Regions from separate parts of the Rossellomorea sp. KS-H15a genome, predicted to be linked through region 1. Evidence: predicted binding sites of a transcription regulator. Region 1 holds the regulator's gene; each other region holds the start of a gene.
What was found. The regulator Rex, encoded in region 1, represses fermentation and respiration genes when NADH is low (regulators of the CRP and FNR family bind a similar motif). The targets are predictions, from matches to a motif close to TTGTGAAATATTTCACAA.
Positions count from the first base shown of each region.

Region 2: the regulator Rex is predicted to act here: its motif matches at 5,344-5,361, upstream of cydD (thiol reductant ABC exporter subunit CydD).
Region 3: the regulator Rex is predicted to act here: its motif matches at 2,893-2,910, upstream of M1J35_RS01750 (AtpZ/AtpI family protein).
Region 4: the regulator Rex is predicted to act here: its motif matches at 5,649-5,666, upstream of M1J35_RS09460 (L-lactate dehydrogenase).

Region 1 is NZ_CP096886.1:813,733-821,399, reverse strand. Features, by position in the region: gene groL (chaperonin GroEL) at 1-1,409, opposite strand, end outside; gene groES (co-chaperone GroES) at 1,465-1,752, opposite strand; gene M1J35_RS04195 (CPBP family intramembrane glutamic endopeptidase) at 2,042-2,785, shown strand; gene M1J35_RS04190 (YdiK family protein) at 2,782-2,991, shown strand; gene tatC (twin-arginine translocase subunit TatC) at 3,007-3,774, opposite strand; gene M1J35_RS04180 (twin-arginine translocase TatA/TatE family subunit) at 3,790-3,960, opposite strand; gene M1J35_RS04175 (redox-sensing transcriptional repressor Rex) at 4,015-4,692, opposite strand; gene M1J35_RS04170 (ABC-F family ATP-binding cassette domain-containing protein) at 4,883-6,823, shown strand; gene tsaD (tRNA (adenosine(37)-N6)-threonylcarbamoyltransferase complex transferase subunit TsaD) at 7,173-7,667, opposite strand, start outside.
Region 2 is NZ_CP096886.1:1,833,188-1,840,854, reverse strand. Features, by position in the region: gene M1J35_RS09505 (LacI family DNA-binding transcriptional regulator) at 1-107, opposite strand, end outside; gene M1J35_RS09500 (hypothetical protein) at 256-396, shown strand; gene M1J35_RS09495 (nitroreductase family protein) at 1,194-1,811, shown strand; gene cydC (thiol reductant ABC exporter subunit CydC) at 1,865-3,583, opposite strand; gene cydD (thiol reductant ABC exporter subunit CydD) at 3,584-5,314, opposite strand; gene M1J35_RS09480 (M20/M25/M40 family metallo-hydrolase) at 5,523-7,166, opposite strand; gene M1J35_RS09475 (NCS2 family permease) at 7,408-7,667, shown strand, end outside.
Region 3 is NZ_CP096886.1:370,939-378,605, reverse strand. Features, by position in the region: gene glyA (serine hydroxymethyltransferase) at 1-294, shown strand, start outside; gene upp (uracil phosphoribosyltransferase) at 698-1,327, shown strand; gene wecB (non-hydrolyzing UDP-N-acetylglucosamine 2-epimerase) at 1,346-2,497, shown strand; gene M1J35_RS01750 (AtpZ/AtpI family protein) at 3,066-3,287, shown strand; gene M1J35_RS01745 (ATP synthase subunit I) at 3,294-3,668, shown strand; gene atpB (F0F1 ATP synthase subunit A) at 3,691-4,404, shown strand; gene atpE (F0F1 ATP synthase subunit C) at 4,482-4,694, shown strand; gene atpF (F0F1 ATP synthase subunit B) at 4,836-5,363, shown strand; gene M1J35_RS01725 (F0F1 ATP synthase subunit delta) at 5,360-5,896, shown strand; gene atpA (F0F1 ATP synthase subunit alpha) at 5,924-7,432, shown strand; gene M1J35_RS01715 (F0F1 ATP synthase subunit gamma) at 7,525-7,667, shown strand, end outside.
Region 4 is NZ_CP096886.1:1,824,971-1,832,637, forward strand. Features, by position in the region: gene M1J35_RS09420 (alpha/beta hydrolase) at 1-61, shown strand, start outside; gene M1J35_RS09425 (YciI family protein) at 168-485, shown strand; gene M1J35_RS09430 (phosphotransferase enzyme family protein) at 496-1,518, shown strand; gene M1J35_RS09435 (hypothetical protein) at 1,515-1,718, shown strand; gene proC (pyrroline-5-carboxylate reductase) at 1,847-2,653, shown strand; gene M1J35_RS09445 (NAD(P)H-dependent oxidoreductase) at 2,775-3,314, shown strand; gene M1J35_RS09450 (SIMPL domain-containing protein) at 3,392-4,045, opposite strand; gene M1J35_RS09455 (hypothetical protein) at 4,054-4,521, opposite strand; gene M1J35_RS09460 (L-lactate dehydrogenase) at 4,610-5,560, opposite strand; gene M1J35_RS09465 (GNAT family N-acetyltransferase) at 5,891-6,427, shown strand; gene M1J35_RS09470 (histidine phosphatase family protein) at 6,571-7,116, shown strand; gene M1J35_RS09475 (NCS2 family permease) at 7,176-7,667, opposite strand, start outside.

The sequences.
Region 1 (7,667 bases):
TCTTCCTTCTTCAGACGTTCTACGATGATAGAACCTTCGAGTCCAGCGTTGTGAGCGATTTGACGGATCGGCTCTTCAAGAGCACGCAGCACGATGTTAATACCAGTTGCTACATCTGCATCCGCTTCGATTGATGCTACTTTGTTGTATACGTTCACGAGTGCTGTACCACCACCGGATACGATACCTTCTTCTACTGCTGCACGAGTAGAGTTCAGGGCGTCTTCGATGCGTAGTTTACGTTCTTTAAGCTCAGTTTCAGTTGCAGCTCCAACTTTGACTACTGCTACTCCACCTGCAAGCTTAGCAAGGCGCTCTTGTAATTTTTCTTTATCGAACTCAGAAGTGGACTCTTCTAATTGAGCACGGATTTGGTTTACGCGAGCTGCGATTTTTTCTGGGTCTCCAGAGCCTTCTACGACAGTCGTGTTTTCTTTCGTTACGACTACTTTCGCCGCGCGGCCAAGTTGAGTGATGTTGGCAGATTTAAGGTCTAAGCCTAAATCTTCTGTGATTACTTCTCCACCAGTTAGAACCGCTAAGTCTTCAAGCATCGCTTTACGACGGTCACCGAAGCCAGGAGCTTTAACAGCTACAGCGTTGAATGTTCCGCGAAGTTTGTTCACAACAAGTGTTGCAAGAGCTTCACCTTCAACATCTTCTGCTACCATTAATAGTGGCTTACCTTGTTGTACAACTTGCTCAAGAACAGGAAGTACTTCCTGGATGTTTCCGATTTTCTTGTCAGTGATCAGGATGTATGGATTTTCTAAGACAGCTTCCATTTTATCTGAATCAGTGACCATGTATGGAGATGCATATCCGCGGTCGAACTGCATTCCTTCTACTACGTCAAGTTCAGTAGTGAACCCTTTAGATTCTTCAATTGTGATAACGCCGTCGTTTCCAACGCGCTCCATTGCTTCTGCGATCAGTTGACCGACTTCTTCGTCAGCTGCAGAGATAGCCGCAACTTGAGCGATGGAATCTTTGCCTTCGATCGGCTTAGAAATCACTTTTAATTCTTCGATAGCCGCTTGAACCGCTTTTTCGATTCCTTTGCGAACGCCAACAGGGTTAGCACCAGCTGTTACGTTTTTAAGACCTTCACGGATCATTGCTTGAGCAAGGACCGTTGCAGTCGTTGTACCGTCACCGGCGATTTCGTTTGTTTTGCTTGCTACTTCAGCAACCAGTTTTGCACCCATGTTTTCGAATGCATCTTCTAGTTCGATTTCTTTCGCAATGGTTACACCGTCATTTGTGATAAGTGGTGAACCGAATTTCTTCTCAAGTACCACGTTACGTCCTTTTGGTCCAAGAGTTACTTTTACTGCATTCGCTAATTGATCGACACCGCGAAGCATGGAACGGCGTGCTTCTTCGCTGAATTTAATATCTTTAGCCATTATAAAGTCCTCCTCTTATTTAAATAATGTATGGTTTACTATTACGGAATTTAAATTATTCGCCAACTACAGCCAGAATATCGCTATCACGAAGGATCAGGTATTCTGTGCCTTGGTATTTCACTTCTGTACCAGCATATTTAGAGAAAATGATTCGATCGCCGACAGCTACCTCAAGAGCAACGCGCTCACCGTTGTCAAGAATGCGACCAGTACCTACAGCCATCACTTTACCTTCTTGTGGCTTTTCCTTTGCGGAATCCGGTAGCACAATACCGCTTGCTGTTTTTTCTTCTGACTCAACTAGCTCGATAACGACGCGATCACCTAGTGGTTTTAACAAGTGAAACAACCTCCTTGAAATATGTAAATGATATTTATTAGCACTCGCTCACTGTGAGTGCTAACACAACTATTATATTAATTAATTCGTTTTCATTTTGCAAGAGTCCTGCCTAAAATTTTTTTCGTCATTTTTCTCTTTTTTTCACACCCTCCTATCCTATGCCCTCCTTTCCCCATATATTCCAGGCTGAAAGAAACCCTTAGATTTGAACAGTTCCGCTTTTCTTAGTAGAATTGTACAGGAGTAACATGACCGTTATCTTACAGGTGCTAAAGGAGATCAAACGTTGAAAAAACATTTCGGATTTATTTTAATAGCCTATATCGTCATGCAGCTTTCAAGCATTGTCGGGGTACCCCTTTTATATAAGATCGGTGTCGACGTCCTCGGTAAACCCGATGAGACGGTACGAAGCCTTGTCCCTGGATATTGGCTTGTCATCAGCTTTACGCTGACCCTTCTCATTGTGGGAGGCATTCTCAGGAAAAGCGAAACAAGCACCCGTCTCGAACGGAGTGCTCCCATGGGCGCCGGCCGTTCGATTGTTTGGGCGGTACTCGGAATCTTCATGGCATTCATCGCTCAATCGGTTGCGATACAAGTCGAATATGCATTAGGAATTCAGATGGGGTCTGAAAATACTCAGATGATCATCGGCATCATTGAAAAAGTGCCGTTATCCATGCTGGTCGCGGCCATCATCGGACCCATTCTGGAAGAGATCGTATTCAGGAAGATCATTTTCGGCGTGCTTTACGAGAAGATGCATTTCTTCTTTGCCGCTCTAATCAGCTCGGTCATTTTCGCTCTTGCCCATTTCGAGCCTGAGCATGTGATCCTGTATTCAGCAATGGGATTCACCTTTGCCTTTCTTTATGTAAAAACGAAGCGGATCCTTGTGCCAATATTTGCTCACGTGGCCATGAATACAACGGTCGTTCTAATGCAATCTATCTATAAGGACGATATCGAAAAAATGATGAATGAAGCTGAAAAAATACAAGGATTTATTGGAGGATTATTTCTATGAGGAGGTCACCATTATTCTCGGGAGTGATCTATCTCCTTCTCGGTGTGCTCTTCACATACTTTGCTGTACAAAATGTACAGAATGATGAAGGTTGGGGATTTTTCACGTATATGCTGATCTTTCTTGCGACCCTGGACTTCGGTTCCGGGTTACGGATGGTCATGCTGCATTTCAAAATCAAAAAACAAATAAAGCACAAAAAATAAGGATTGATCAAATGATCAATCCTTATTTTTGTCTTCAAACTGTTCCATTTCAAGCTTCTGCTCCGCCTCCAATACTTTTTTGTATCCGATCTTGGAGATCCAGATGCTGACTTCATATAGTATGAAGAGCGGTACCGTCACCATTAGATGGGACACAATGTCGGGAGGCGTGATAAGGGCCGCGATGACCAATAAGATAAAGTAGGCAGCTTTCCTCATCTTCCCCATCATCATCGGCGTGATGATTCCTAACCGTGTAAGAAATAGCATGGCTACGGGTAACTGAAAAAGAAAACCGAAAGGAATCGTAATCTGGAATAAGAAATGAAAGTATTCGTTTATTCCTATCACTTGTTCTATATTTAGGTTCGTTGATAAACCCATCATGAATTTCACGATATATGGAAACAAAATAAAATAAGAAAATGACAATCCACCTAAGAAAAGGATAAGGGAAACTGGAATGTAACTCAGCGTCACTTTTCTCTCTCTTTCATATAAACCAGGGCTCACAAAAGACCAGACTTGAAAGAGAATGATAGGGGATGTCATGATCAAAGCAATGAACATGATCATTTCCATATAAATCTTGAGAGGATCTGTGATACGAAAGGCGTTCATGGTTAATTCTTTCGCTTCATCGGCATGCTGTAAGTACCTGATCAGCGGTTCTGCAAGAAAGAAGCTTACAACAACTGCTAACAAGAAGAAAACGACTACAAACATGAGTCGTTTTTGCAATTCTCCTATATGTTCATAAACTGTCATGTCTCTTTGACTCATGGCGTTCATCCTACTCTACTTAGCACTATTATTTTTTTCGTCTTCATCATCTGCTAAGCCTTTTGTTGCATTTTTAAATTCACGCAATGTATTTCCTGCCGCTTTTCCTAATTCCGGAAGTTTCTTAGGGCCAAAAATAAGTAAAGCAACGACTGCTATTAATACGAGGCTACCTGGACCTGGCATAATGAGACACCTCCTCTTTTACCATTCTATCATAACGTAAATATGAAGAATTTTCTATTCTGTTATGATTCCATCTTGTGACATTTCCGTGTCATCCTCCGAGTAATGCTTCAAGAAGTATACGAGTGACTGAAGCTCCACCGCCAAGTCGATATGATGGACACGGATATGGTCGGGCACCGTCAATCTAGCCGGGGTAAAATTCAGTATCCCCTTTATATTCGAAGAAACCAATCGGTCTGTGATATTCTGAGCAGAAGATGCCGGCACCGTCAGAATCGCTACTTCAATATCATGCCCCACAAGCTTCTCTTCTAAATCATCTAAATGAAAAACGGGTACATCACTGATTTGAGTCCCGACCTTCTTTTCATCCACCTCAAAAGCCATTTCGATCTTCGTGTTATTATTCTTGATGAAATTATAATGAAGAAACGCTGTACCAAGATTCCCCACCCCGATCAGCACAACCTTCGTAAGGGCATCCTGATCCAGTGTCTTACGGAAGAAGGATAACAGATAATTGACATTATAGCCGTATCCCTTTTTACCCAATGCACCAAAATAAGAAAAGTCCCTGCGGATCGTAGCAGAATCAACTTTCACCGCTTCACTTAATTCCTTCGATGAAACCCTCTGCTTACCTGATGAGTACAGATTCTTGATAAATCGATAATATAGCGGAAGGCGCTTGGCCGTTGCCTGTGGAATTTTCGTTGTATCCTGGTTCATATTGTATTCCCCCACATCTATTCAAAACCTCTGATACCGCTTCCAAAATAGAAAGCATACAGATTTAATAAACTCTCCTACCCATCATACACTATATTTTATCCTAAGTGTACGAAGATTAATAGGTGTTTTATTGCCGTTCCCCTCTCAAATACGGTACACTAGCACTATGAAATAGAGGTGAAACGTCATGATTCTTTTACAAGTGAATCAATTAACAAAAAACTTCGGTGCAGATAATATCCTATCAAATATTAAACTTGAAATACAGACTAGAGATCGTGTTGCCCTTGTCGGCCGTAATGGTGCGGGGAAGTCGACTCTTCTAAAAATAATAGCAGGACACCTTTCCTACGATTCCGGGGAGATCACAAAGCCAAAAGGCGTCTCCATCGGGTATCTTGCCCAAAATACGGGTCTCGAATCGGATCTTTCCATCTGGTCTGAGATGCTGACTGTCTTTGAGGAATTGAAACAGCAGGAAAAAAAATTGCGATTTTTGGAGCAGCAAATGGCCGATCCCTCGGTATATGAACAAGAGGAGGTCTATCAACGGGTATTGAAGGAATACGATCAACTCCAGGTTCTCTTCAAGGACTCCGGCGGCTATCAGTATGAAGCGGATATCCGTTCCGTCCTTCACGGATTGAACTTTGCCGATTTTGATTACGAAACCAAGATATCCACACTGAGCGGTGGTCAGAAAACCCGTCTTGCCCTTGGTAAGCTTCTTCTGACCAAGCCTGACATCCTTATCCTCGATGAGCCGACCAACCACTTGGATATTGAAACTTTATCATGGCTTGAAACGTATCTTCAAAGCTATGAAGGAGCCGTCCTGATCGTTTCCCATGATCGCTACTTTTTAGACAGCGTCGTCAATCAAGTGTATGAAATTTCCCGGAACAGGAGTAAGAAATACCCCGGGAACTACAGCAGATATCTTGAACAAAAAGCAGAAGACTATGAGAAAGATCTCAAAATGTTCGAGCGTCAACAGCAGGAAGTCGCAAAGCTCGAAGACTTCATCCAACGGAATATCGCAAGGGCGTCTACCACGAAAATGGCACAGAGCCGGCGAAAGAAGCTGGAGCGCATGGATCGGATGGATCGACCACTCGGCGATGAGAAGTCTGCCAGCTTCGCGTTTCAAATTGACCGGCCAAGCGGGAATGACGTCCTGCACGTCCAGGACCTTACCATTGGCTACGGGAAAAACGAGACGATTTCCTCCCATATCGATTTCTCTGTCAAAAAAGGGGACAGTATCGCCCTGGTTGGACCGAACGGAATCGGGAAATCGACGCTTTTAAAAACATTGGTGAATAAACTTCAGCCACTGGACGGCACATTTAAATTCGGATCCAATGTTTCCATCAGTTACTATGACCAGGAACAAGCCGAACTATCATCGAACAAGACCGTATTAAATGAACTATGGGACGAATATCCGATGAAGATGGAGAAAGAAATCCGGACGGTCCTCGGTAACTTCCTCTTTTCAGGGGAAGATGTCCTAAAGACCGTTTCTACCCTAAGCGGTGGAGAAAAAGCACGGTTAGCCCTCTCCAAGCTGATGATGGAAAAAGGAAACGTCCTGATTCTGGATGAGCCGACTAACCATCTTGATCTGGATAGCAAAGAAGTGTTGGAAAATGCCCTGATTGATTATCCCGGAACCATCCTCTTTGTGTCACACGACCGGTATTTCATCAACCGAATTGCCACAAAGGTCGTTGAATTATCCAAAAAAGGCTCGACGGAGTATCTTGGCGATTACGATTATTATGTAGAAAAATTACAGCAGCAGGAAGAATTGGCGGCACTTGAACGCACGGAACAGGGTGAACAATTACAAGAGCCCACTCAAAAACGATCTCACAAGATTGATAAAGAAGCGAAAAAGCTCGAACGTCAACGAAAGCGCAGAGTCGAAGAAATCGAAGGCCTCATGGAAGTACTTGAAATAAACATACAGGAAAAAGAAGATCTCCTCTGCGACCCTGACATCTTTCAAGATCACGAGAAAGTACAGGAGATTAATGAATCACTAACAAAAGCGAAAGAAGAGCTTGATTCTTTATTGGAAGAATGGACAGAACTGGAAGAACTCCTTCAAGAAGAGCAGTAATCCACAGGATTGGGGATAACTATCACTCCCCAATCCTTTCTTATTCCACATTATTATCCACAGTTACAACACTTATAAAACGTTACTCAAAAGAGTTTTCCACAATATCCACAAAAACAGCCTGAGTTATCCACAGCATTTACCATTATTTAGGTTCTGTATTACTCATGTTTTTCACAATGTATACACACTAAATAAGTAGTTACTAACAATTTGTCCACAACCTGTTGATAAAACGTATGTTCGTTCCTTTAAAATCCTTCCCCCCTGACTAATTCTGTGCATTACTCACAGGATATCAACAAACAATAAAAAAAGCTTGAACGATGTTTCGTTCAAGCTTTCCCTTTTAGAAATTCTCGATATCAAGTCCTGGATGAGCATTCATATCCATGCTTCCCCTTTTTCCTTGTTGGAATAACACTGTTCCTGCGGCTGCAATCATAGCAGCATTATCTGTACAAAGAGATAGGGGAGGAATGACCAATTCCGCTTCCATTCCCTCAAATGCTTCTTGAAGGGCAGCACGCAAGCCTTTATTGGCCGCAACTCCGCCAGCAAGTAATACTTGCTCCACTTCATACTCCTTCACAGCCTTAACCGTTTTCGTTACTAACACATCAATGACACTTGCTTGAAAGCTCGCGGCCAAATCCTGTGGATGAATGGTCATGCCCTTTTGTTTGGCATTGTGAAGCGTGTTGATAACCGATGACTTCAAACCACTGAAGCTGAAATCATAAGATCCTTCTTCCAGCCATGCCCGTGGCAGCTCAAGACTTGCTTCCCCAACATGTGCCAGCCTGTCAATATGAGGACCACCTGGATATGGAAGGCCCAATGT
Region 2 (7,667 bases), 1.0 Mb from region 1:
ACCTTTCGGCGCTTCTCTTCTTTCACATAAGGATGGTCATTCAATACCCTCGAAACTGTTGACACCGAAACTCCTGCAAGCTTTGCAATACTTCTAATGTTTGTCATACCCATACCCCTTAAGTAACCATATTCCAACCCTAAACGATCTCTTAAAATAACGCTTGCTCTGAAACGCGTTTCACACTTTAAAGTAAAATCATGCAAGGAATACCAATGCTCTTTCATTCCAATAACATGATAAGGAGGCTATACTATGCTCGGCATTTTATCCTTACCCATTCTCTGTGCCATCATCATCGGCGGAAGTTACGCTGCATTAAAGCCCATCCAATTCCACACTTCCTACGATCAAAATGATCCCTTTGAGCACATTTACAACTCTAAGCTCCTTTAACTCGTATGAGGCTTGAACATAATTGTCCATTTTCTCTAAAGACAAAAATTAGTTAGGATCACTTGTTACACCGCTATTGATTTCCGTGCAAGACTTCGCTTTCCTCGGGCGGAAGGCAAGCCTCCTCGTCGCTGTAGCTCCTGCGGGGTCTTACCTATTCCGCTTTTCCCGTAGGAGTCTTCGTCTTGCACTCCAATCAATAGCTAGACCCTGCTTTATACACTGAAGACGCTTTAGCAATAATTATAGAAGGACCATTTCACCAAAGTTGTTATACATACACAGACTGCAGTTTTCGAATGTTCGCTCATTTTGGATGTGTCGGAGCAAAATGAGTCATTCAGGATAGGTTAGAAAAGTATGTTTTACAGTAATCGGTCACTGCAACTAATAGAATAGGAGTTGGTGAATGTGATTGTAAAGCACTCTCTACATTACATTGTTATAGTGAAGACTTACACTTGGAAAGTTGATTGGAGCGGAAGGTGCTCGACTCCTGCGGGAAACGCGGGAAAGTTGAGACCCCGCAGGGCAAAGCCCGAGGAGGCTCAACTCACGCCCCGCGGAAAGCGAGCACCTGCAGCGGAAATCAACCACTACTCGCTACAGCCAAAAGCAACAGTATTTACTATGCAAAACATCCACCGAAGATCGCTCTTTCACACATCCTAAAACTTCATTCCTTGACGCATACTAAAACGTCGGTTATATTGTTCGTATTGCTTAACAACTTACAAAAAGTAAGTAACATACAATTATATACCACATTATAACATTTCTTCATACATCAAGGAGGCATACTCATGGATAATTTCTTTCAAATCGTCGACGAACGCCGCTCCACGAAAGTATACGACCCTCAGGTGGAAATCCCCCGTGAGGAATTGGTCAGCCTGTTAGAGGCGGCTGGGAAAGCTCCATCTGCCTGGAATCTGCAGCAATGGAGATTCCTTGTATTTGACCAAAAAGAAGTGCAGGAACGCCTGCTTCCGATCGCCTATCACCAGCAGCAGGTACATGATGCTTCTGCTGTCGTAGCTATACTTGGTGACCTAGAAGCCAATAAGAACATCGATCCCGTCTTTGATCCTGCCATTGAGAAAGGCGAAATGACGGCGGAAATCAAAGAGGTGCTGAAGAAGCAGATCGAAGGTGCGTACAGCCGTGAGGAATACCCTCGGGACGCTGCATACAGCAATGCGTCACTCGCTGCCATGCAATTCATGCTTGCCGCAAAAGCGAAGGGCTGGGACACTTGTCCGATCGGTGGATTCAATCCGGCTGCCCTCGTTTCTGAATTCAAAGTATCCGGGCGTTATCTTCCGATCATGCTGATCACAATCGGAAAACCGCTTCAAAAAGCTCGAAAGACAGATCGACTGGACATCCGAAACTTAATTGATTGGGCAGAATGATTGCCTGTTACTAAAGCCACATCCTGAATGGGATGTGGCTTCTTTAGTGTGAGTTAGAATAGGACGCTCTTTTCAATCTGCTTCATTTCATAGAAATAGCCTTTTTGTCTCATAAGCTCCTGATAGCTTCCTGATTCCACCACACTCCCCTGATCCATGACGATGATTTGGTCCATTTTTTCAAGACCTGTCAATCGATGACTGATCAGAACCAGCGTATCCCCGTCGGCTGCTGAATACAGATGGTCAAATATTTCTTTTTCCATCAGTGCATCAACGGAAGATGTCGGTTCGTCGAGCAACCATAATGGTGCGCCTTTCAAAAGGGCCCTTGCAATCGCCAACCGCTGCTTTTCCCCTCCGGAAAGATTCTCTCCTTTTTCCAATACTTCATCCTCTAAAGAAAGGTGATCCAGTTTCACTTTATCCAATGCCGACATCATTTCTCCATCTGTCAAATCATGACGCACGAGCATCAGATTTTCTTTGATTGTACCGTAAAAGAAATGGTTTTCTTGAAGAACAACATTCGCATACCCCCACAATGATTCTTTATCGATATCCTCAATGGACGCATCATTGACAAAAATTGCTCCTTCATCCGTTGGGTAAAAGTGTAATAACAATTGAAGTAACGTCGACTTGCCTGACCCCGATGGTCCTACGACCGCTGTTTTCGAACCTGCGGGAAGCTCGAGATTCACCCCGTTCAGTGTCTTCCTTTCCTCCCCGTCAAAGGAAAAACTCACATCCTTCATGCTAATGGCAGGAACATCCCCTTCAAAAACCGAAGCCATTGGAGGTCCATCCCTCTCGATAGACTCTTCATTCGTGATGGTAGTGAGCCTTGTTGCCGCCCGACGAGAATCTTCATAGTGGGTCGGCAGGATCGCCATGGGTGTGGCGTTTTCAAATACGGTTAATGAGATCATGACAAGCATGGCAAGGAATATTCCGTCCAATTGACCCGCTGCTACTGAATAAGCCCCCAATGCCAAGACGATCCATGAAATGAGCAGGGAAACCAGGATGTTCGTTGAATGACTAAAGAGGGAATATCGGCTCTCCCTTTCCTGTTCGGTCACATACCCTGTCGCTGCCTGGACTAGATTCGCCTCTTTATCTTCCAGTCTCCGGTAGATCTTCAGGTCCCTGAATCCATAAAGAAATTCCGTCACCTCGGTCGATAATCCCCCACGTCTTTCCCGCAGCGTCGCCTCCACTTTTCTCTGTTTAAAAGCGAAGTAGGCTGGGACGATATAGCCTGTCAACAATAGACCTCCGAGTAGGACCAGGGCAATCGAAACAGAGTAAAACACAGTAAATAAAACCGTGCTTAAAAATACCATCACCAGGATCACGGGCGGATAAAAGACACGAAGAAAGAAATTCTGCAGGCTCTCAACATCCCCGACGATTCTTGCAAGAAGGTCCCCGCTCCGATAACGCCCGAAGATCCCCGGTGCTAGGGGCTCGATTTTTTCATAAATGGAAACCCGCAAGTTCGCCAAAATCGTGAACGTGGCCCGATGGGAAAAATAACGTTCCCCATACCGGCTAAGTGCCTTCGTTAAACCAAACAATTTTAACAGAGCAATCATGACGGTCAGGGCATAAAGCGGTACCTCCAAGGCCGCTTTGGAAATTAAATACCCACTTGAAGCAAAGAGTCCCACAGAGGTAATTCCAGCCAGAAAGCCTAAAAGAATCGAATACACAACATCCTTCTTTTCCTTCATCATCAGCTTTACGACAAATTGTAATTCTTTCATCTAATGTTTCACCCCTTGCTGTACATTCACCATATCACGATAGTGAGGAGCCGATTTCATGAGCTCCTCATGAGTTCCAAGCCCAGCCACTTTTCCTTTATCCAACAACAAAATGGCATCTGCTTTTCGTATTGTATGAAGGCGGTGCGCTACTGTAATGACGGTAGAACCCTTAGCCAACTCCTCCATCGACGACTGCAGGATTTGCTCGGTACCAATATCCAGTCCGGTAGTCGGTTCATCAAACAGGATGAGGGACGGACCTTTGAGGAACGCCCTTGCAATGGCAATGCGCTGCTTCTCCCCACCGGAAAGCCCTCTCCCCGCTTCCCCGATCGGTGTATCATATCCCTTCTGAAGTCCAGCGATCATTTCAGCAATCCCCGCTTTTTCAGCAGCGGATACGATTTCTTCTCGAGTGATCCCTTTTCTTCCCCCGACCGCAATATTTTCAGCTATCGTGCCAGAGAATAAGTACGGGTTCTGTGAAATGTAACTCAATTGATCAAACCAGTCACTTTCCGCGTATTCGCTTCTCGGGACTCCATTAATGAGAAGGTCTCCCTCAGAAAGATCAAGCAGACCTGCCAGCAGATGAAGGAGGGTTGTCTTCCCCGCTCCACTCTGACCGATGACCGCCACCTGGCTCTGTGAAGGGAAGGAGGCGGTGACCCCTTGAAGGGCATAGCCTTTTTCACTGTAGGAGAACCCGAGGTTACGCAGTTCGATGGTGGGAGGAATCCCATTTGAATTGAACTCCCTTTCCCCCCATTTGACCGGCTGACCCTTTTCCTGAAGCTCCTCCATGACCTTCTTTGCGGCCCCCATGCTCCCACGACCGGTATGAAATGCATTCCCCAGCTCTTTTAAAGACTGATAGAATTCCGGTGCCAGGACAAGAACGAAGAAAGCGGTAAAGAATGGGATACTCTCAAAGACTACCAATCTCAGCCCCACCTCCAGGGCGATCAGGCCGATGCTTAACATGGAAATGAACTCAAGCATCAAGGAAGACAAAAATGCCGTCTTCAATACATCCATGGTCGCTTCCCGGAAATCCAGACTGCTTGATTTGATCCCCTCTTTCTGTTGCTTCCCCTTCCCAAGTAACTTTAAAGTAGGCAATCCTTGAAGAGTATCGAGGAACCTCCCGGAAAACGCGGTCAGCTTATCCATCTGCTTCTCTGATTTCTTCTTGGTCATGACTCCGATGATGGCCATGAATAATGGGATGAATGGAGCCGTCACCACCATGATCAAACCTGTATACACATGCTCAGTGAAGATGGTGATCAACAGGATTAAAGGAACGATGGTGGTCTGGATCCTTTGAGGAATATACTGACTGAAAAATCCGTCCACCCCATCGACCGCATCCATCATCGTGCTGACCTTTTGACCCGATTGACCTTGAATGGTGGCCTGAAGGGGATTCTTTGCCCATTTCTTTAACAGCCGTTTCCTCAGGTCCCCCTTCACCTTTCTTGCCATCCTGATTCCGATCCGGCCATTGACAAATGAAAGGGCGGCCCTCCCTATGAGTATGAGAAGCAAAGCCCCAAGCATCGGGAGGATCTCCTGGAACCCGAGCTTCTCTATGAATATTGAATGAACAATGCTTACGAGCAAATACGCCTGCCCAACAACGACTCCTCCCATCAACAGGGAAGTCCCGTAAAGCGTCATGGTCGATGCTCTTTGCTCTTTGGCTAATTGATTAAGCTCTTTCATATTTTCTCTCAACCCCAAAAGTTAAAAGTTAGTGAAATACTTCACAATCTATATTATAGTAAACTTGTTCCGTTCATGCATCTTTTGGGATTGACCGTTTTGTGACAATTTTCTAGTGAGAATCCAGAAAAATTCATTTTTATAGTAAATCACACTCTAATGACCAATAAAAAATAGAGAGGAAAATAACCTCTCTACCTATTTCAAATCAAATTTCCAATAAGTCCTTCGTCACCCGCCTGATGATCTCCGGCAGGACGGAGAACGTATAAGGTTTATACACTCTTTCGGTCCATTGATGCCCATCTTTCCCGTAGACTCCTATATTGATGGAGGGGATGTTCAGTTTTCTGATCATATCGATGGGCACCGGGTACAGGTGATCAATGAGGGGCAGATTCTTCTTGAAAACCTCGATATCTTCATCTTCTTCGTGAAGGGAAAGAAAGCTGCCATCTGCAAGATATGGGAAAAACCGTTTGATGACGAATTCTTCGCCTGTCTCATTTGATATGTCATCCAAGCAGGTTCCGAGCACCTCTCTCACCTTCTTGCCGTACTCATTTTCCTCATTCACAAAATTATGTGGTAAAAAAGGCGGAGCGAAGAACAAGATGACCCTTGGTGTCCGGTCGGGATCAAGATGCTGGAGGGCTTCCACCATTGAAAAAGCAATCGTCCGTCGGTCCTCCCCTTCCATATCATGAAAGATTTTCTTCATGACGGGGTCCGGATCTATGCCCCTTTCTTTCAGCCAGAATATATACTCCCTTAACGTAAGGACTTCCACTTCCCATGAAAATTCCCGTTCAGGGAATCCGTGATAGTTGCGGTACTGTTCAAACTGCCTTTTGCTTCGCTCTTCCATTTCACTTACTACCTTCAAAGCGACCTTTTTCATGTCGTACAGCACTTCACGAGCCGTTCTTTCATATACAAAATAATTGAAATACAGAGACGCGCTGAGTGGTGTCTGAACATTATACGTATGCTTATCCTCTTTAAAATGTAAACATGAAGGCGGCAGGGTGAACTCCCCGGGGATATCCTCGAGATAATCAAGATTCTGATTGATTTCGAGATTGATCTTCGAAGCGATCACGGTTGGATCAATCGATGTCAAAACATCCCCTACATGTGCTTCTCTTCCATATATATAGAAACTTGGCAGCAGCTTCCCCGCTGCTCCCGTATAAATATACCGTTTACAATCCCCGTCATAAATAGGGGAAATGAAGTCTGTGTTGATTGCTGCTAAATAGTCAAAGCCTTCGTTTTTCAAGCGGTGGAGATCACTTAAAGCCGCAATCATCCCGGCATGCTCACTTTCTTCATCCCCATTGAACAGGAAGAGTAAATTCCCATCCGGCTGTTTTTCCCCTGTATGATATAAAAGATTCGCTAAATGGACGGCGATCCCGCTCTGCATATCCAAGGAGCCCCTCCCGAACAGCCAGTTTCCTGAAAGGGCATCTTCTTTTACCTTCTCCTCCCCTTCATAATCCATGAAAAACTTCTGCAGAAAATCCGGGTCATGGGCCATATCCTGGAGGGCCCCATAATCATCTGTTCCCACCGTATCGTAATGGGCATGAAATACGACGGTTTTAGAAGACGCCCCTTTTACAAAGGCAAAGACGTTCTTCCTTCCAATCGGATCATTAGGGACTTCCTGTAGCCAGACTCTTTCGGGATGATGCTTGAAATAAGGAAACGATGAGATCAATTTATATATAAATAGGGCTTTCTCACTTTCGCCGGTTGTACCGTTATAACTTTTCAGAGCGATTAAGGATCGTGTGATGAGTTCGATCTGTTCAGAAGTTGACTTGTTTTTCAGTTGAGTATACATAGTACCGCCCCTTTCTTAAAGAAATATGAGCCTATGCGTGGTAAATCGTTCAATGCATGGGCATTATAGAAACTGATTCCTCTATAATTGATAACATCTTATCGAAAAAGAATGGGGTTTGGAAGGGGTTTCAAGATATTTTCTTAAAAATAATTCGGTCTTTTCTATTGAAATTCGTTCTATTACCGAATATTATAGAAGTTGTGTGTTTTTAATGTTCGTTTTTATTGGAGGTTTTACGATGTTTAAATTAAAGGAAAACGGTACGGATCCCAAAACGGAAATACTTGCCGGTATTACAACATTCCTGACGATGGTATACATAGTGGTTGTGAATCCCATCATCTTATCCGATGCGGGTGTCCCGTTTGATCAGGTATTCTTAGCAACCATCATATCGGCCGTAGCCGGAACGTTATGGATGGCATTGTTTGCAAATTATCCGATCGCCATTGCACCAGGTATGGGATTGAATGCTTATTTTACTTACTCAGTTGTCGG
Region 3 (7,667 bases), 440 kb from region 1:
ACTCGTTCACTTGGGTTGACTGGTAAAGTCGCGGAAAAGGTTCTTGATGAGATCGGAATCACCGTCAATAAAAACACGATTCCATTCGATCCGGAAAGCCCATTCGTTACAAGCGGTGTCCGTATCGGTACGGCAGCTGTGACGTCCAGAGGATTTGGTTTAGATGATATGGACGAAATTGCCTCGATCATGGCGTTGACTCTTAAAAACCATGAAGATGAAGCGAAATTGGAAGAAGCACGCAAACGCGTGTTGGATCTAACAAGCAAATTTGAATTATATCCTGAGAGATAATAGATGTTAACCTCTTCATTAGGGACGGATGTTCCTGGTGGGGAGGTTTTTTTGATGGGTATAGAAATGGAATGTTCCATAATTTGTTAAAATACGCAAAAACATAGTGAAATGACGCAATGAACGAAAAAACGACGCAATAAAAATGAAAATGACGCAATGAACGAAAAAACGACGCAATCACCTCAGTTCCAAGCCTCCTGGTCCCCACTCACCCAGTCAAAATAAACCCAAATCCCATCGCGGGGATCAATTCCACCTCCAACTTTCTCAATTCTAACGATTCCATTACACTTCCCATCTCATGTTGCTCTTAAATTGTCTTTTATGTACAATAGTCTGAGGTGTAAATGAAGTGGACAAACCATTTTTACATAAAACTGAATTTAAAGGAGAGAGTCGTATGGGCAAAGTATATGTATTTGATCATCCGTTGATCCAACATAAGTTAACGTTTATCCGTGATAAAGAAACAGGAACAAAGGAATTCCGTGAGCTTGTTGACGAAGTAGCAACACTGATGGCATTTGAGATCACACGTGATCTTCCTCTTGAGGATATCGACGTTGAAACGCCGGTAAGCAAAGCGAAAGCGAAAACCCTTGCAGGGAAAAAATTAGGGATCGTTCCTATCTTGCGTGCCGGCCTTGGAATGGTTGATGGAATCCTTAAATTGATCCCGGCTGCAAAAGTGGGACATGTCGGGTTATACCGTGACCCTGAGACTCTTAAGCCGATCGAATATTACGTGAAGCTTCCAAGTGATGTGGAAGAGCGTGACTTCATCCTGGTCGATCCGATGCTTGCAACGGGCGGATCTGCTGTTGAAGCGATCAACTCATTGAAAAAGCGCGGTGCCGTAAGCATCAAGTTCATGTGCCTGGTTGCTTGTCCTGAAGGTGTCGACGCCATCAAGGAAGCACACCCTGATGTTGATATCTTCATCGCTGCTCTTGATGAGAAGCTGAATGAAAAAGGTTACATCGTACCTGGACTTGGGGACGCGGGAGATCGTTTGTACGGAACGAAATAAGAAAGGCAGGGCGAACACATGACGAATCCAATCAAGGTAATGACGATTTTCGGAACAAGGCCGGAAGCCATCAAGATGGCGCCCCTTGTTCTTGAATTGAAGAAGTATCCAGAAAGCTTTGAAACGATTGTAACAGTAACAGCTCAGCACCGTGAAATGCTGGATCAGGTGTTAAATATTTTTGATATCACGCCTGATTATGACCTGAACATCATGAAAGACCGTCAAACACTTATCGACGTAACAACGCGCGGACTAGAAGGCCTCGATAAAATTATGAAAGAAGCAAAGCCGGATATTGTTCTTGTACATGGTGATACCACAACAACATTCGTCGCAAGTCTTGCTGCTTTCTATAATCAAATCTCTGTCGGCCACGTCGAAGCAGGCCTAAGAACATGGAATAAATATTCGCCGTTCCCAGAGGAAATGAATCGTCAACTGACAGGCGTCATGGCGGATCTTCATTTTGCTCCAACGGAAAAATCATCCCAGAATCTTTTGAATGAAAATAAGAAAGATGAGGGAATTTTCATTACGGGGAACACAGCGATTGATGCGTTAAAAACGACCGTAAAAGATGAGTATCATCATGAGGTTCTCGAGAAGGTCGGTGATGACCGATTAGTTCTACTGACGGCTCACCGACGTGAAAACCTCGGTCAACCGATGCGCAACATGTTCCGTGCCATCAAGCGATTAGTGGAAGAGCATGATGATATCCAGGTTGTCTATCCGGTCCACTTGAATCCGGCCGTTCGTGAAGTGGCGGATGAAGTACTTGGAGACGACAAGCGCATTCATCTGATCGAGCCGCTTGATGTCATCGATTTCCATAACTTCGCCTCCCGTGCCCATCTGATTCTGACAGATTCAGGCGGTGTTCAGGAAGAAGCACCTTCGTTAGGCGTACCGGTCCTTGTCCTTCGTGACACAACCGAGCGTCCTGAAGGGATTGAAGCCGGAACATTGAAGCTTGCAGGGAATGAAGAAGAAAACATCTACAAGCTTGCAAAAGAATTACTGACAGATCCGGAAGCACACGGCAAAATGTCCAAAGCGACAAACCCATACGGAGACGGACAGGCATCCTACCGAATTACCCAAGCAATCCGCTACCATTTCGGCCACCTGGATGAACGTCCCAAATCCTTCGACCCAAACGAATAAAATAATGAAAAGGTCCGTCCCTCTTAGAATTCACTGAGGGACGGACCTCTATTTATATACAGAATCATTTTGAAACCAAATGGAAGTATTTACATTAAATTCAAGGGTTACTCAGCAAGGGAATCTTCTATATAATGGAGGGGCATGTGAAGTGGGGGACTATGAATTTGTTAATATATTACTAAGTTGGGCGTGAGGGTTGGGCAGTCGGGTACGCTTTTCGCGATGTCCAGCTCCGGGGGCTTGGGGCTCGAGGTCATAAGTCAAGCCGACCAAAAAGGCAAAGAACGCCTTTCCGGTCGACTCGCCTTATGCTTGTCGCCCCAGAGCAAGCCCCCTACGCTTTTCTGCTAATTGTGTTGAAAATGTGAACAATCTGGGAACACGTGGATAGGTTGTGAACTTTTTAACTTGAACGCATTGACATAGATTAAGCCCTATTGTATGCTTACAAAGGATGTAAAATGATAAGGTTTTCACAATGCGTAAACCCTTATGCAATCGGTTTTACATCATGTCTGAAATGCTTGCCTCATGTTCAAATTTCGTTTGAATGGGAGAGGTTGAAATGGGTCAAAAAAACGAAAACCCATATAAAGCGATGGCGATTTATTCGGCCATTTTAGCACAGCTTGTCGGGTCTATCTTAGTCGGGATTTTCCTGGGGAGATGGATCGATCAGCAGGTTGATTCAGCACCACTCTTTTTAATCATCGGATTACTCCTCGGCCTTGCCGCAGGGATTTATGCGATGCTTCGTACAGTACGACATTTCTTCTTAGGAGAATAATAAGATATGCCGGAACTCCATCAAATGTTTAATAGACAGCGGAAATACATAATTTATGTGCTTTCTATTTACGTCCTGGGTTGGGGATTCACCACCCACAAATCAGTATTCTTAGGGTTAATTTTAGGGACAGTTCTAAGTCTTTATATGCACTGGGGCATGACCAAGCGGGTCTCGAAGTTCGGGGACGCCGTGGTAGCCGGGCAAAAAGTGAGATCACTAGGAACCACTTCCCGTATGGCCGCAGCCGCCCTTGGAGTCATCATTGCCACACGATTTCCAGAAACATTTCATCTCCTAAGTCTTATTATTGGATTAATGACGACCTATATTGTCATTATGATAGATTATTTTTTCAGCAGCTTCAAAACTAATAAATAGCGGGGAAGAGAGGTGAAGTATTTTGAATCATGGAGCACCTACAGCCCATTTTCTGGGTTTGACTTTTAACCTTGCGAACGTTTTGATGATCACGGTCGCAACGGCCATAGTGTTTATTATAGCCCTCTTATCTACACGTCGCTTAGCCCTGAAACCGACCGGAATGCAGAATTTTTTCGAGTGGGTGATGGACTTCGTCAAGGGGATCATTAAGAGCAACATGGACTGGAAGACGGGTGGCCGTTTTCATATCTTAGGTCTCACGATTATCATGTATATCTTTGTATCTAATATGCTGGGTCTACCATTCTCAGTTGTATATGATGGCGAATTATGGTGGAAATCACCTACAGCCGACCCTGCCATCACGATGACCCTGGCGGTTATGGTCGTGGTACTATCCCATTTCTATGGAATCAGATTAAAGGGGTTTGGCGAATATGGGAAAGACTTTTTCAAACCTATGTGGTGGTTATTCCCGCTAAAAATCATTGAAGAGTTTGCAAACACTCTTACATTGGGTCTTCGACTTTACGGTAACATCTATGCCGGTGAAATCCTGCTTGCACTACTTGCGGGTCTAGCCGTTAACGGTGGTATCGGCGGAACGATCGGAGCGATCGCACCAATGCTTGCTTGGCAAGGATTCTCGGTGTTTGTCGGATCAATCCAGGCGTTCATTTTCTGTATGTTAACAATGGTTTATATGGCTCACAAAGTAAGCCACGACCATTAATATATACCTGTTCATTACGGTGGACAAACATATATGTAAAAAATATTTTTCTTATACATTAAAGGAGGAACTTTAGAATGAGTCTTATCGCAGCAGCAATTGCAGTTGGTTTAGCAGCACTAGGAGCAGGTATTGGTAACGGTCTTATCGTAGGTCGTACAGTAGAAGGAATTGCACGTCAACCGGAATTACGTGGTACTTTACAAACAACAATGTTCATCGGTATCGCACTAGTTGAGGCACTTCCTATCATCGGCGTAGTTATCGCTTTCATCGCACTAGGAAGCTAATAAAACGGACAGGTTGAATGGCGAAGTTCGTCTTGACGATTATCTTCGCCATTCCTATGTACTAGAGAATAGATTCTTTGCAAGAACGGTTCATTTATAAAAAATACGATCCAATCGATTCTTGAAGGGAGTGAATCGAGTATGTTAACTAACGCATTCGTTATAGGTGAGGCAGCAGGTCACGGCGGCCTTAACACGGGGGATATCGTCTTTCAGCTGATCATGTTCCTAGTCCTTATGGCGCTACTTAAGAAATTCGCCTGGGGTCCACTAATGGGAATCATGCAGCAGCGTGAAGACCACATCGCCGGTGAGATCACGGCAGCCGAAAAGAGCCGCACTGAGGCAAACAATATTTTAGAAGAGCAAAAGAAACTTCTGAAAGAAGCTCGTCTTGAAGCTCAAACGATGATTGAAAACTCTAAGAAACAAGGTTCTGAACAACGTGAAGAGATTATCGCAACTGCTCGTCAAGAGGCAGAGAGATTGAAAGAATCTGCAAAACGCGAAATCGAAACGCAAAAAGAACAAGCTGTTGCAGCACTTCAGAAACAGGTTGCTTCTTTATCAGTACTTATTGCTTCTAAGGTCATTGAGAAAGAACTTTCTGCAGATGATCAACAGAAGTTAATTAACGATTATATTCAAGAGGTAGGGGAAGAGCGATGAGCTACTCTACAGTTGCAAAACGCTATGCGTTAGCTCTTTTCGAGATTGCCCAGGATCATAATCAGCTTGAAGGAATCGAAGAAGAGCTGCGTACAGTGAGAGCGGTTTTCCTTGAGAACACCGAATTAACGGTTCTCTTTGAAAATCCTAAGCTTACGTTAGATAAGAAGAAGTCATTGATTCAGGAAGCATTTCGAGCAGCTTCCCCATATGTCCTGAACACATTGATGCTGATGACGGACCGTCACCGTACGGGCGAGATCACAAGCATGGTTGAGGCATTCATCGAATTGACAAACGAAGCACGCGGGATTGCAGATGCGACAGTGTACTCTGTACGTCCTTTAACTGAAGATGAGCAAACAGCATTGTCGTCTTCTTTTGCAAAAAAAGTCGGAAAACAATCATTAAGAATTACCAATGTGACAGACGAACATTTACTGGGCGGCATCAAGGTCCAAATCGGGACACGCATCTATGATGGTAGCCTGCAAGGTAAGTTGACTCGTCTTGAGCGTGAACTAATTCGTTAACTTTCGTATAAATGAGGGGTGAAATTCATGAGCATCAAGGCGGAAGAAATCAGCGCGCTGATAAAAAAGCAAATTGAAAACTATCAGTCTGAGATGAAAGTAAGCGACGTAGGTACAGTTATCCAAATCGGTGACGGTATCGCTCGTGCTCATGGCCTCGACAATGTCATGGCTGGAGAGCTTGTTGAATTTTCTAACGGTGTCATGGGTATGGCACAGAACTTAGAAGAAAACAACGTTGGTATCATCATTCTCGGACCATATACTGACATTCGTGAAGGCGATGAGGTTCGTCGTACTGGACGTATCATGGAAGTACCAGTAGGACAAGAACTAGTTGGTCGTGTAGTAAACTCACTTGGACAACCAGTTGATGGATTGGGTCCAATCGCAACAACGAAAACACGTCCGATTGAAAGTGGAGCACCTGGTGTTATGGATCGTAAATCCGTACACGAACCACTTCAAACGGGTATCAAAGCGATCGATGCGTTAGTTCCGATCGGTCGTGGACAACGTGAATTGATCATCGGTGACCGTCAAACAGGTAAAACATCTGTTGCGATCGATGCGATTCTGAACCAAAAAGACCAGGACATGGTATGTATCTACGTTGCCATCGGTCAAAAAGAATCAACTGTACGTAACGCGGTAGAAACATTGCGTAAGCACGGTGCCCTTGATTACACAATCGTTGTAACGGCATCAGCTGCTTCACCGGCTCCAATGCTATTCTTAGCACCATATGCTGGTATCACAATGGCTGAAGAATTCATGCACAGTGGCAAGCACGTTCTTGTCGTGTATGATGATCTTTCTAAGCAGGCTTCTGCTTACCGTGAGCTTTCCCTATTACTACGTCGTCCTCCAGGCCGTGAAGCATTCCCTGGTGACGTATTCTACTTGCACTCTCGTTTACTTGAGCGTGCGGCGAAGTTAAGTGATGCTAAAGGTGGCGGTTCCATCACAGCATTACCATTCGTTGAAACACAAGCAGGAGATATCTCCGCTTATATCCCGACAAACGTTATCTCCATCACGGACGGACAGATTTTCTTACAATCTGACCTATTCTTCTCCGGTGTACGTCCGGCGATCAATGCGGGTCTTTCCGTATCACGTGTTGGGGGATCTGCACAAATCAAAGCAATGAAGAAGGTTTCCGGTACGCTTCGTCTTGACTTAGCCGCTTACCGTGAGCTTGAAGCATTCGCTCAGTTCGGATCGGATCTTGATAAAGCGACTCAGGCGAAACTGAATCGTGGAGCTCGTACTGTAGAAGTACTGAAGCAGGATCTTAACAAACCACTTAAAGTTGAAAAACAAGTCATGATCTTCTATGCACTGATTAAAGGTCATTTAGATGATATTCCAGTTGTAGATATCCGTCGTTTCGAGTCTGAACTTCTAAGCTGGTTAGATCACAACCATACTGAACTGTTAGACCATATTCGTACGACGAAAGGTCTTCCTGAAGATGATGCAATGAAAACCGCGATCAACGAATTCAAGAAGACGTTCATCAAGTCTGAATAAGGGTTGCCGTCTGACGGCAATGACCATAGTGGAGTAGGGCTAAAAAGCCCCGCTCCCTATGTCTGACAATATGTAAAGGGTGGTGAGAACCAGTGGCATCGTTACGCGATATACAAACTCGTATTACTTCTACCAAAAAGACAAGTCAAATCACCAAAGCAATGGAAATGGTATCGGCTTCTAAATTGAATCGTGCGGAGACGAATGCTAAGTCATTCGTGCCTTACATGAATAA
Region 4 (7,667 bases), 1.0 Mb from region 1:
CGTGTGGGAACAGCAGGATGAAATCATACAGGTGATGGACGATTGGATGAAGGAGAACTAACCCTTTTAGTGCCGCTTGAGTCGAACTCAAGCGGCCTTTTTGATTTCTGAATAAAGGATTATGGACGGAGCAGGTCGTATATGTCATGGTGAAGGGAGAGATAGAAATGGAATTTATTTATGTATTAAAGTTGATCCCACGCTTGTATCAAGAAGCAAATTGGACAACCGGGGATGAAGAAATCGTGAAACGTCATTTCGAACGCTTGAAAGAATGGACGGACAATGGGAAAGTGATCCTTGCCGGCAGAACATTAAATGAAGAGGAAAATGCCTTTGGAATCGTAGTATTTGAAGCGGATGACGAGGAACAGGCAAAGGCATTCATGCAAGAAGATCCGACTGTAGCTGAAGGTATCATGACAGCAGAACTGTTCCCTTATCGTGTGGCTCTTTTAAGAAAAAATGAACATGTCATAGACTAGGAGATAAAGAATGGAAAAGTGGATTCAAGAACTTTTTACAGAGGATATATTAAAGGATGCAGCTTCACGCTTCGGCTGCGACACAAATCATGCGAAGAAGCTTGGTGATTTCGAAAACTATGTGTATGAGGTGCACAGGGGAGAGATTCCCTATATCCTCCGCCTGACTCATAGTTCCCATCGTTCAAAAGGGGAAGTGGAAGCAGAGTTGCAATGGATCAATTACTTACATAAACATGGGGTGAATGTTTCACTCGTGAATGATTCAGAAGCAGGAAACCTGGTTGAAGTACTGGAGGCGGGGGATACACATTTCTTTGTCTGTTTATTTGACAAAGCTCCCGGGAAACCCGTGAAGATGGATGATCCTTTATTTGATGATGACCTTTTTTATAAATGGGGAAAACTCACCGGTCATATGCACCGGGTAACGAAGGGGTATGTGCAGGGTGAAGCTGGGCGTGACCGGTGGGATCAAGATGATGTACTTGATTACGAGAAATATTTGACGAGTGATAAAGACAGGGACATTATCAGTAAAGGACATCAAAACAAGGAAACGATCAGAGGATTTAAAGAGACACGTGATTCGTTTGGACTCATACATTCGGACATCCATCCAGGCAACTTCTTTTTTCATGATGGAGATCTCCATGTATTCGACTTTGATGACAGTACTCAATTCTTTTTTGTAAGCGACGTGGCCATCCCGTTATATTATTCAGTATGGTGGAAGTTTCGGAATGAGACCCTGGAAACCCGCAGTGGATTCGGGGGAAAATTCCTCATCGCGTTTCTTAAAGGATATTTGACGGAGTGTGACATCGATGACGAATGGGTCAAGCGCATCCCCCATTTCCTGCTTCTCAGGGATCTGACTCTCTACACAGTCTTCCATAAAAAGTGGGATCTTGAGAATTTATCTGATGGAGAGCGGTCGTTGCTGTCCCAAATCAGGGAGAGGTTACAGGAGGATGAACCAATCGTCGACCTTGATTATGAAAAGATCCTTCGTGAAGTCCGAACAAGATGATCTGGGCTTTACTGATTACTGGGGGAATCATCGGGTTACTGGTCAGGGTGATGAGGGTGACCTTCAAGAGTGGATACGGCATGTCGGAAGACCTGTTCGATCAGCCAGTGTATGTGAAAACATGCAGTCATTGTCATAAAAAGATTCCAAAGGATTATTCTAAATCCCTGTGCCCCCATTGCGGGAAGCTGGTGGAATGATGGAAAGGCTCAGGGTAGAGTGGTCTCCCGGGGCCTTTTTTTAAAGTGAAGAGGTGAAACATGTTAATAGAAGGGAAAGTTTGGTATGATGCTAAAGACTGTTTACATAAAATCGAGAGGTGAAAGAAATGGATAAAACCATTGGATTTATAGGATGTGGAAATATGGCGCAGGCCATCATGGGAGGGATACTGAAGTCCGGGCTGGTGGACAGACAATCTGTTCGTGCAAGTGCCAGGACTCAGGAAACCCTGGATATGGTCAGAGAGAAATTTGGAGTGAAGGCGACGGATGACAATCTGGATGTAGCAGCCTTTTCTGATATTGTGTTCATTGCTGTGAAACCGGATCAATACAAGGACCTGATCGAATCCATCAAACATTCCTTGAAAAAAGACAGCATCATCATTACGATTGCGGCTGGAATCACGATTGAATGGATGGAAGAGCAGATTTCCCCTTCTGCCAAAATCGTACGGACGATGCCGAATACTCCGAGTCTTGTCGGGGAAGGAATGACCGCATACTGTGTGAATGAAGAAATAACAGAAAGCGATTTGGAACATGTCCAGGCAATCCTTGAAAGCTTCGGAAAGGCGGAAAAGATCGAGGAAAGCTTGATGGATGCAATACCGGCAGTGAGCGGCTCCTCTCCTGCCTACGTGTTTATGTTTATCGAAGCACTCGCCGATGGAGCCGTCCTCCAGGGAATTCCGAGGAATCTTGCCTATCAGCTGGCATCACAGGCAGTGCTTGGGGCAGCTAAAATGGTCCTTGAAACCGGCACTCATCCAGGAGAGCTGAAAGATGCGGTCTGTTCACCCGGAGGCGCAACGATTGAAGCAGTGGCTGCTTTAGAGAAACACCAGTTCAAGGGGGCTGTATTATCGGCCATGGAAGCCTGCGGGCGCAAATCGAAATCCCTTGGTGAATAGCTGATTGAGTTACCTGCAAATTTAATAGGGTAAATAAAAAATAAAAATTTTTAAGATAATATTTGTATGTACAAATGTATATGTGTTATTATTTGTACATACAAATAAGGAGTGAGAGAATTTGAAAACATTAGTATTGGTTGGCCATCCAGCCATTGAAGAATCCAGAATGAACAAAGTGTGGGCAGACCGGCTGGAGAAGGAAGAGAACATCACGGTCCATCATTTATATAAAGAATATCCAGATATGCAAATTGATGTAGAAAGAGAACAACACCTTCTGCTTGGACACGATCGCATCGTGTTTCAATTTCCATTCTATTGGTACAGCACTCCCGCCATTTTAAAAGAATGGCAGGATCAAGTGCTTCAATACGGTTGGGCATACGGTTCGGAAGGGACGAAGCTCCATGGAAAGGAATTTCTGGTTGTCACTTCAACAGGCGGACCTGCCGGGGCTTACCAATCAGGAGGCTATAATCATTATTCCATGAGTGAATTGCTGAAACCATTACAGGCGATGGCTAACCTCACGGGGATGACCTTCCTGCCTGCATATGCCGAGCAGGGAGTCAGGATGTTGAGTGATGAAGAAGTCGCCATTTCTGCAGAAAAAGTGGCTGCCTATGTGAGGGATGGGGATTTGAAGAGAGGTCGGTAGGCGGTATTTTGTAAGAGTGATGGAAAGTGGATGCCAGAAAAAAACTGCCTCAGTAGTTCTCTACTTTGGCAGTTTATTTAATGGGTCCTGAATTCTACTGTGATGATGGCTGTGACGGCAATTTGACCCGGTTGAACGGCCGTACTTTCGTCGGCTGCCTTTAAATAGGCGGTGTTCATAAAGGGAACGGCTGAAGGCCGGGATTGTTCCGTAATGGATTTGGGCTGCGGATTAAGCTGTTGATTTGATTGGCCGGATAATGTGAGTGCCTTTTGGTATGCCTCTTGATAGGCTAAGGCGAGAGCCTGCTGGTAGGATTCGATGGGGTTAGACTGAATGAACTGAATGTTTTCCACTCGATTGGCCCCACTCTTTAAAGCATCATCAATGATCTTTCCGACTTTTTCGATCGACTTAACAGTGACCCTGAATACTTGTCGAACTTCATAACCGGTGAACGTTTGTTTTCCATCTTCAAATTGATACTGTGGAAGAACTTGATAGGTGGACGTCTGAATATCCTGTCGGCGAACTCCGTTATTTAAAAGGGACTGAACGACCCGATTGGAAAGTTGCTTGTTCTCGTTTTGGGCAACTTCAAGCTCTTTATCATTCGTCACAATGCCTATCGATACGAGGGCTTGATCCGGATCGACATACAAAGTATGTTCCCCGCTCACGGTTATGATGCCATTCGATTGATTGGTTCGATAGTATGGGATTGAGTGCATGGCGCCACCTACACGCACGTAAAGGATTCTATTTTATCCAAATCGATGCCGAAGTACACCCATGTGAATCCGATCCATCTCCATCCGGCAATGGAACGGCGCCCGACAAACACCGGGTAGAACCAGAAAGCATCTCTTCTTAACCATATATACGTGTAACGGAATAAGCATCTTCTGATGGCACCCGGATCGACTGCGAAGGTGCTCGGTCCACCCTGCGTTCCTTGAAGTGCCGTTTTTTGCGGTTGGAAGTTCGGTGGTGGACCGGGTGGTGGTTGGTTTTGTCCCCCCTGCCCGCCTGTAGGGGGTGGTGAGCTTGGTGCTCCTTGTCCTCCACCGGGAAAACCGGGAATGCCTGGGAAACCACCGCTGCCTGAACCACCGCCGCCTGGAAATCCAGGAATACCAGGGAAGCCACCACCGGAACCCTGTCCTCCCCCGGGAAAACCAGGGAATAATTGTCTGTGATCGTACATAGAAGAACCTCCTCATAAAGAATTCTCTTTATCTTATGAGGAGGGGGAGTGGGCGTGCGTGTCTAATCTGCTGTGATAAGGTGGCCCATTAAGATTCCAGCGCTTTTTTCATGACGTTTTTCAACGTTTGGGCAGAATGGGAGAACTGGGCCTTTTCTTTTTCATTCAAGGGAAGTTCGACAACTTTTCGGATTCCATCCCGGTTGATGATGGCCGGTACACCGATATACATGTCCTGTTCCTGATATTCTCCTTCAAGGAGGGCGGAAACGGTCAGGATGCTGTTTTCATTATTGAAGATGGCTTTGGTGATCCGGGCAAGTCCCATGGCGATTCCGTAGTACGTGGCCCCTTTTCGTTCGATGATGTGATAGGCGGCGTCCCTTACATTGACAAAAATGTCATCGAGGTCTTTCTGGACGTTCTCCCTGTCCATATCAATCAGTTCATTCAACTGACTTGCACCAACTGTCGTATGGCTCCAGACCGGGAACTCTGTGTCACCATGTTCCCCCATGATATAGGCGTGGATATTTCGTGTATCGATATCGAAATGCTGGCCGACCAGGTAGCGGAGCCTGGCTGTATCGAGGATCGTCCCTGAGCCGATGACTCTCTCTTTCGGCAGGCCGGAGAATTTCCAGGTGGCATAGGTTAAGATGTCGACAGGGTTGGTGGCGACAAGGAAGATTCCGTTGAAACCACTTTCCATGACGGAGTCTACGATGTTTTTGAAGATCTTCACATTTTTTTCTACAAGATCCAATCTGGTTTCACCGGGGGCCTGATTGGCTCCGGCCGTGATGACGACCAAATCAGCGTCTTTACAATCACGATAATCCCCGGCTGAAATCTTCATGGGGGAAGCAAAAGCAAGACCGTGATTTAAATCACGTGCATCTCCGTCGGCTTTCTCCTTATTCAAGTCGATCATCACAAGCTCATGGGCGATTCCTTGATTGAGAAGAGCGAAGGCATAACTGGAACCGACAAATCCTGTACCGATTAAAGCTACTTTGTTTGTGCATTTGACTGTCATACGTCATCACCTATTCTTTCATAATTTGTCCTAGCGATTGGTAACATCCGTTCCCGATGGTTAGAGGGGAAGATTGAATCCGTTGATATTGTGAAGTATTTCACAAACAAATCATAACACGTTTCTCACTGATATTCTATTAATAAATACATCCTATCATACATTTATTGTGAAATGATTCACAAATTTGTCAAAGTTACTGGAGGGGGACGGACTTGATTCCTAGGACCTGGTTCTAGGAATCAAGGTCCGTCCCTCTAAAAGAAGGGTTTTTTAGTGGTTGTGATGAATGTATAGAGGAAGAGGTTTGTTTATGGAGGTGCTGTATGTATGAATGTCGTGAGTGGGGAGTTGAATGTCCGTCCGTTAGTGGCTGGGGATAAGTACACGCTTTCAAGGTGGTTGACGGATCCCGTGGTCCTGGAATTTTATGAAGGCAGGGATCGCCCTTTCACACCCGAGATGGTGGAGGAGAAATTCTTCTCGGATAGGGGTGTCATGAGTTGTCTAGTTGAGTATGAAGGAATTGAAATCGGTTATCTTCAATATTACCAGCTCGATCATGAGACGATGATACGCTACGGCTATACGAATCTGGATGAAGTGATTTATGGTACGGATCAATTCATCGGAGAGGCGGATTATTGGAATAAGGGAGTCGGGACAAAGCTCATTCGTGCTGTGGTGGAATACTTGCTTCAGAAGGAGGGAGTCCACCGCCTCGTGATGGATCCGATGACATGGAACACGAGAGCGATTCGCTGTTATGAGAAATGTGGATATAGTAAAGCACGGATACTCCGGGAGCATGAGCTTCATGAAGGGGTATACCATGATTCATGGCTGATGGAGTTCATACCCGAGTAAATGGAAGATACACCTGTGGCTTTTTGAAAAGTAAAAAAGTAAGGACATGATTTCTACGCAGTACATATCGAATAGTCAGGGGCTGTTCAAACGGGCGGCCCTATTTATTGTTGTCTAAGAGAAAGGAGTGAATGGATGTGACCGTGACTAAATTATATCTTGTCAGGCATGCCCACTCGATTTATACGCCGGAAGAGTTAACGAGGCCCCTGTCTGAAAAGGGAAGAAGGGACGCTCTTAAGGTGACGGAACGACTGATAAAAGAAGGGATTGACGTGATTTGTTCCAGTCCCTACAAAAGAGCCGTTGAAACGGTAGAAGGAATAGCCCGGCATATCGATCAGGAAATTACATTGGTGTCTGAGATGAGAGAGCGCACACTATCCTCGGTGCCTGTCGAAAACTTTCAGGAAGCCATTTCATCGGTTTGGGCTGATCCTTCCCTTGCACTGGAAGGCGGAGAGTCGAATCTTACCGCTCAAAAGAGGGGTGTCGAGGGGATATTTAAAATATTGGAAGAATATACTGGTAAAAACGTGGTGATTGGAACCCACGGAAATATTATGGTCCTGATCATGAATTATTTTGACGCGGGATATGATGTGGAATTCTGGAGAGAACTTGAGATGCCGGATGTATATTGTTTAGCATTCCATGATAGAAATCTCGAGAGTGTAAAAAGAATATAATCGCAGCTCATTTAAAAAAGACCGTTCACTGTGAACGGTCTTTCGAGTATCTATCTGAATCAATGAGGCAGGAACGCCAGCTGATAGAAGAACAGGACAGCAAAGATATAAACAAGTGGATGTACTTGTTTCCATTGTCCTTTCACTACTTTCAGTAAAGGATAAGAAATGAATCCCAGTGCGATCCCCGTTGCGATGCTGGATGTTAAAGGCATGCTCAGGATGATGAGGAATGCTGGAAAGGCTTCATCCAGCTGATCCCATTTAATTTGGGAAATGCTTCCCATCATCAGGCTGCCCACGATGATCAGGGCAGGAGCCGTAATGGCAGAGATCCCAGATACGGAATTGACCAATGGCCCGAAAAAGGCGGAAGCGATAAACAGGATCGATACGGTCAAGGTTGTCAATCCCGTTCTTCCCCCGGCAGAAACGCCAGCCGAAGACTCGATATATGCGGATGTCGGGCTCGTCCCGAACATCGCACCGATCGTTGTCGCGATGGAATCGGCTAGAAGTGCCTGCCTGGCCCTCGGAAGGGTGTTTCCTTT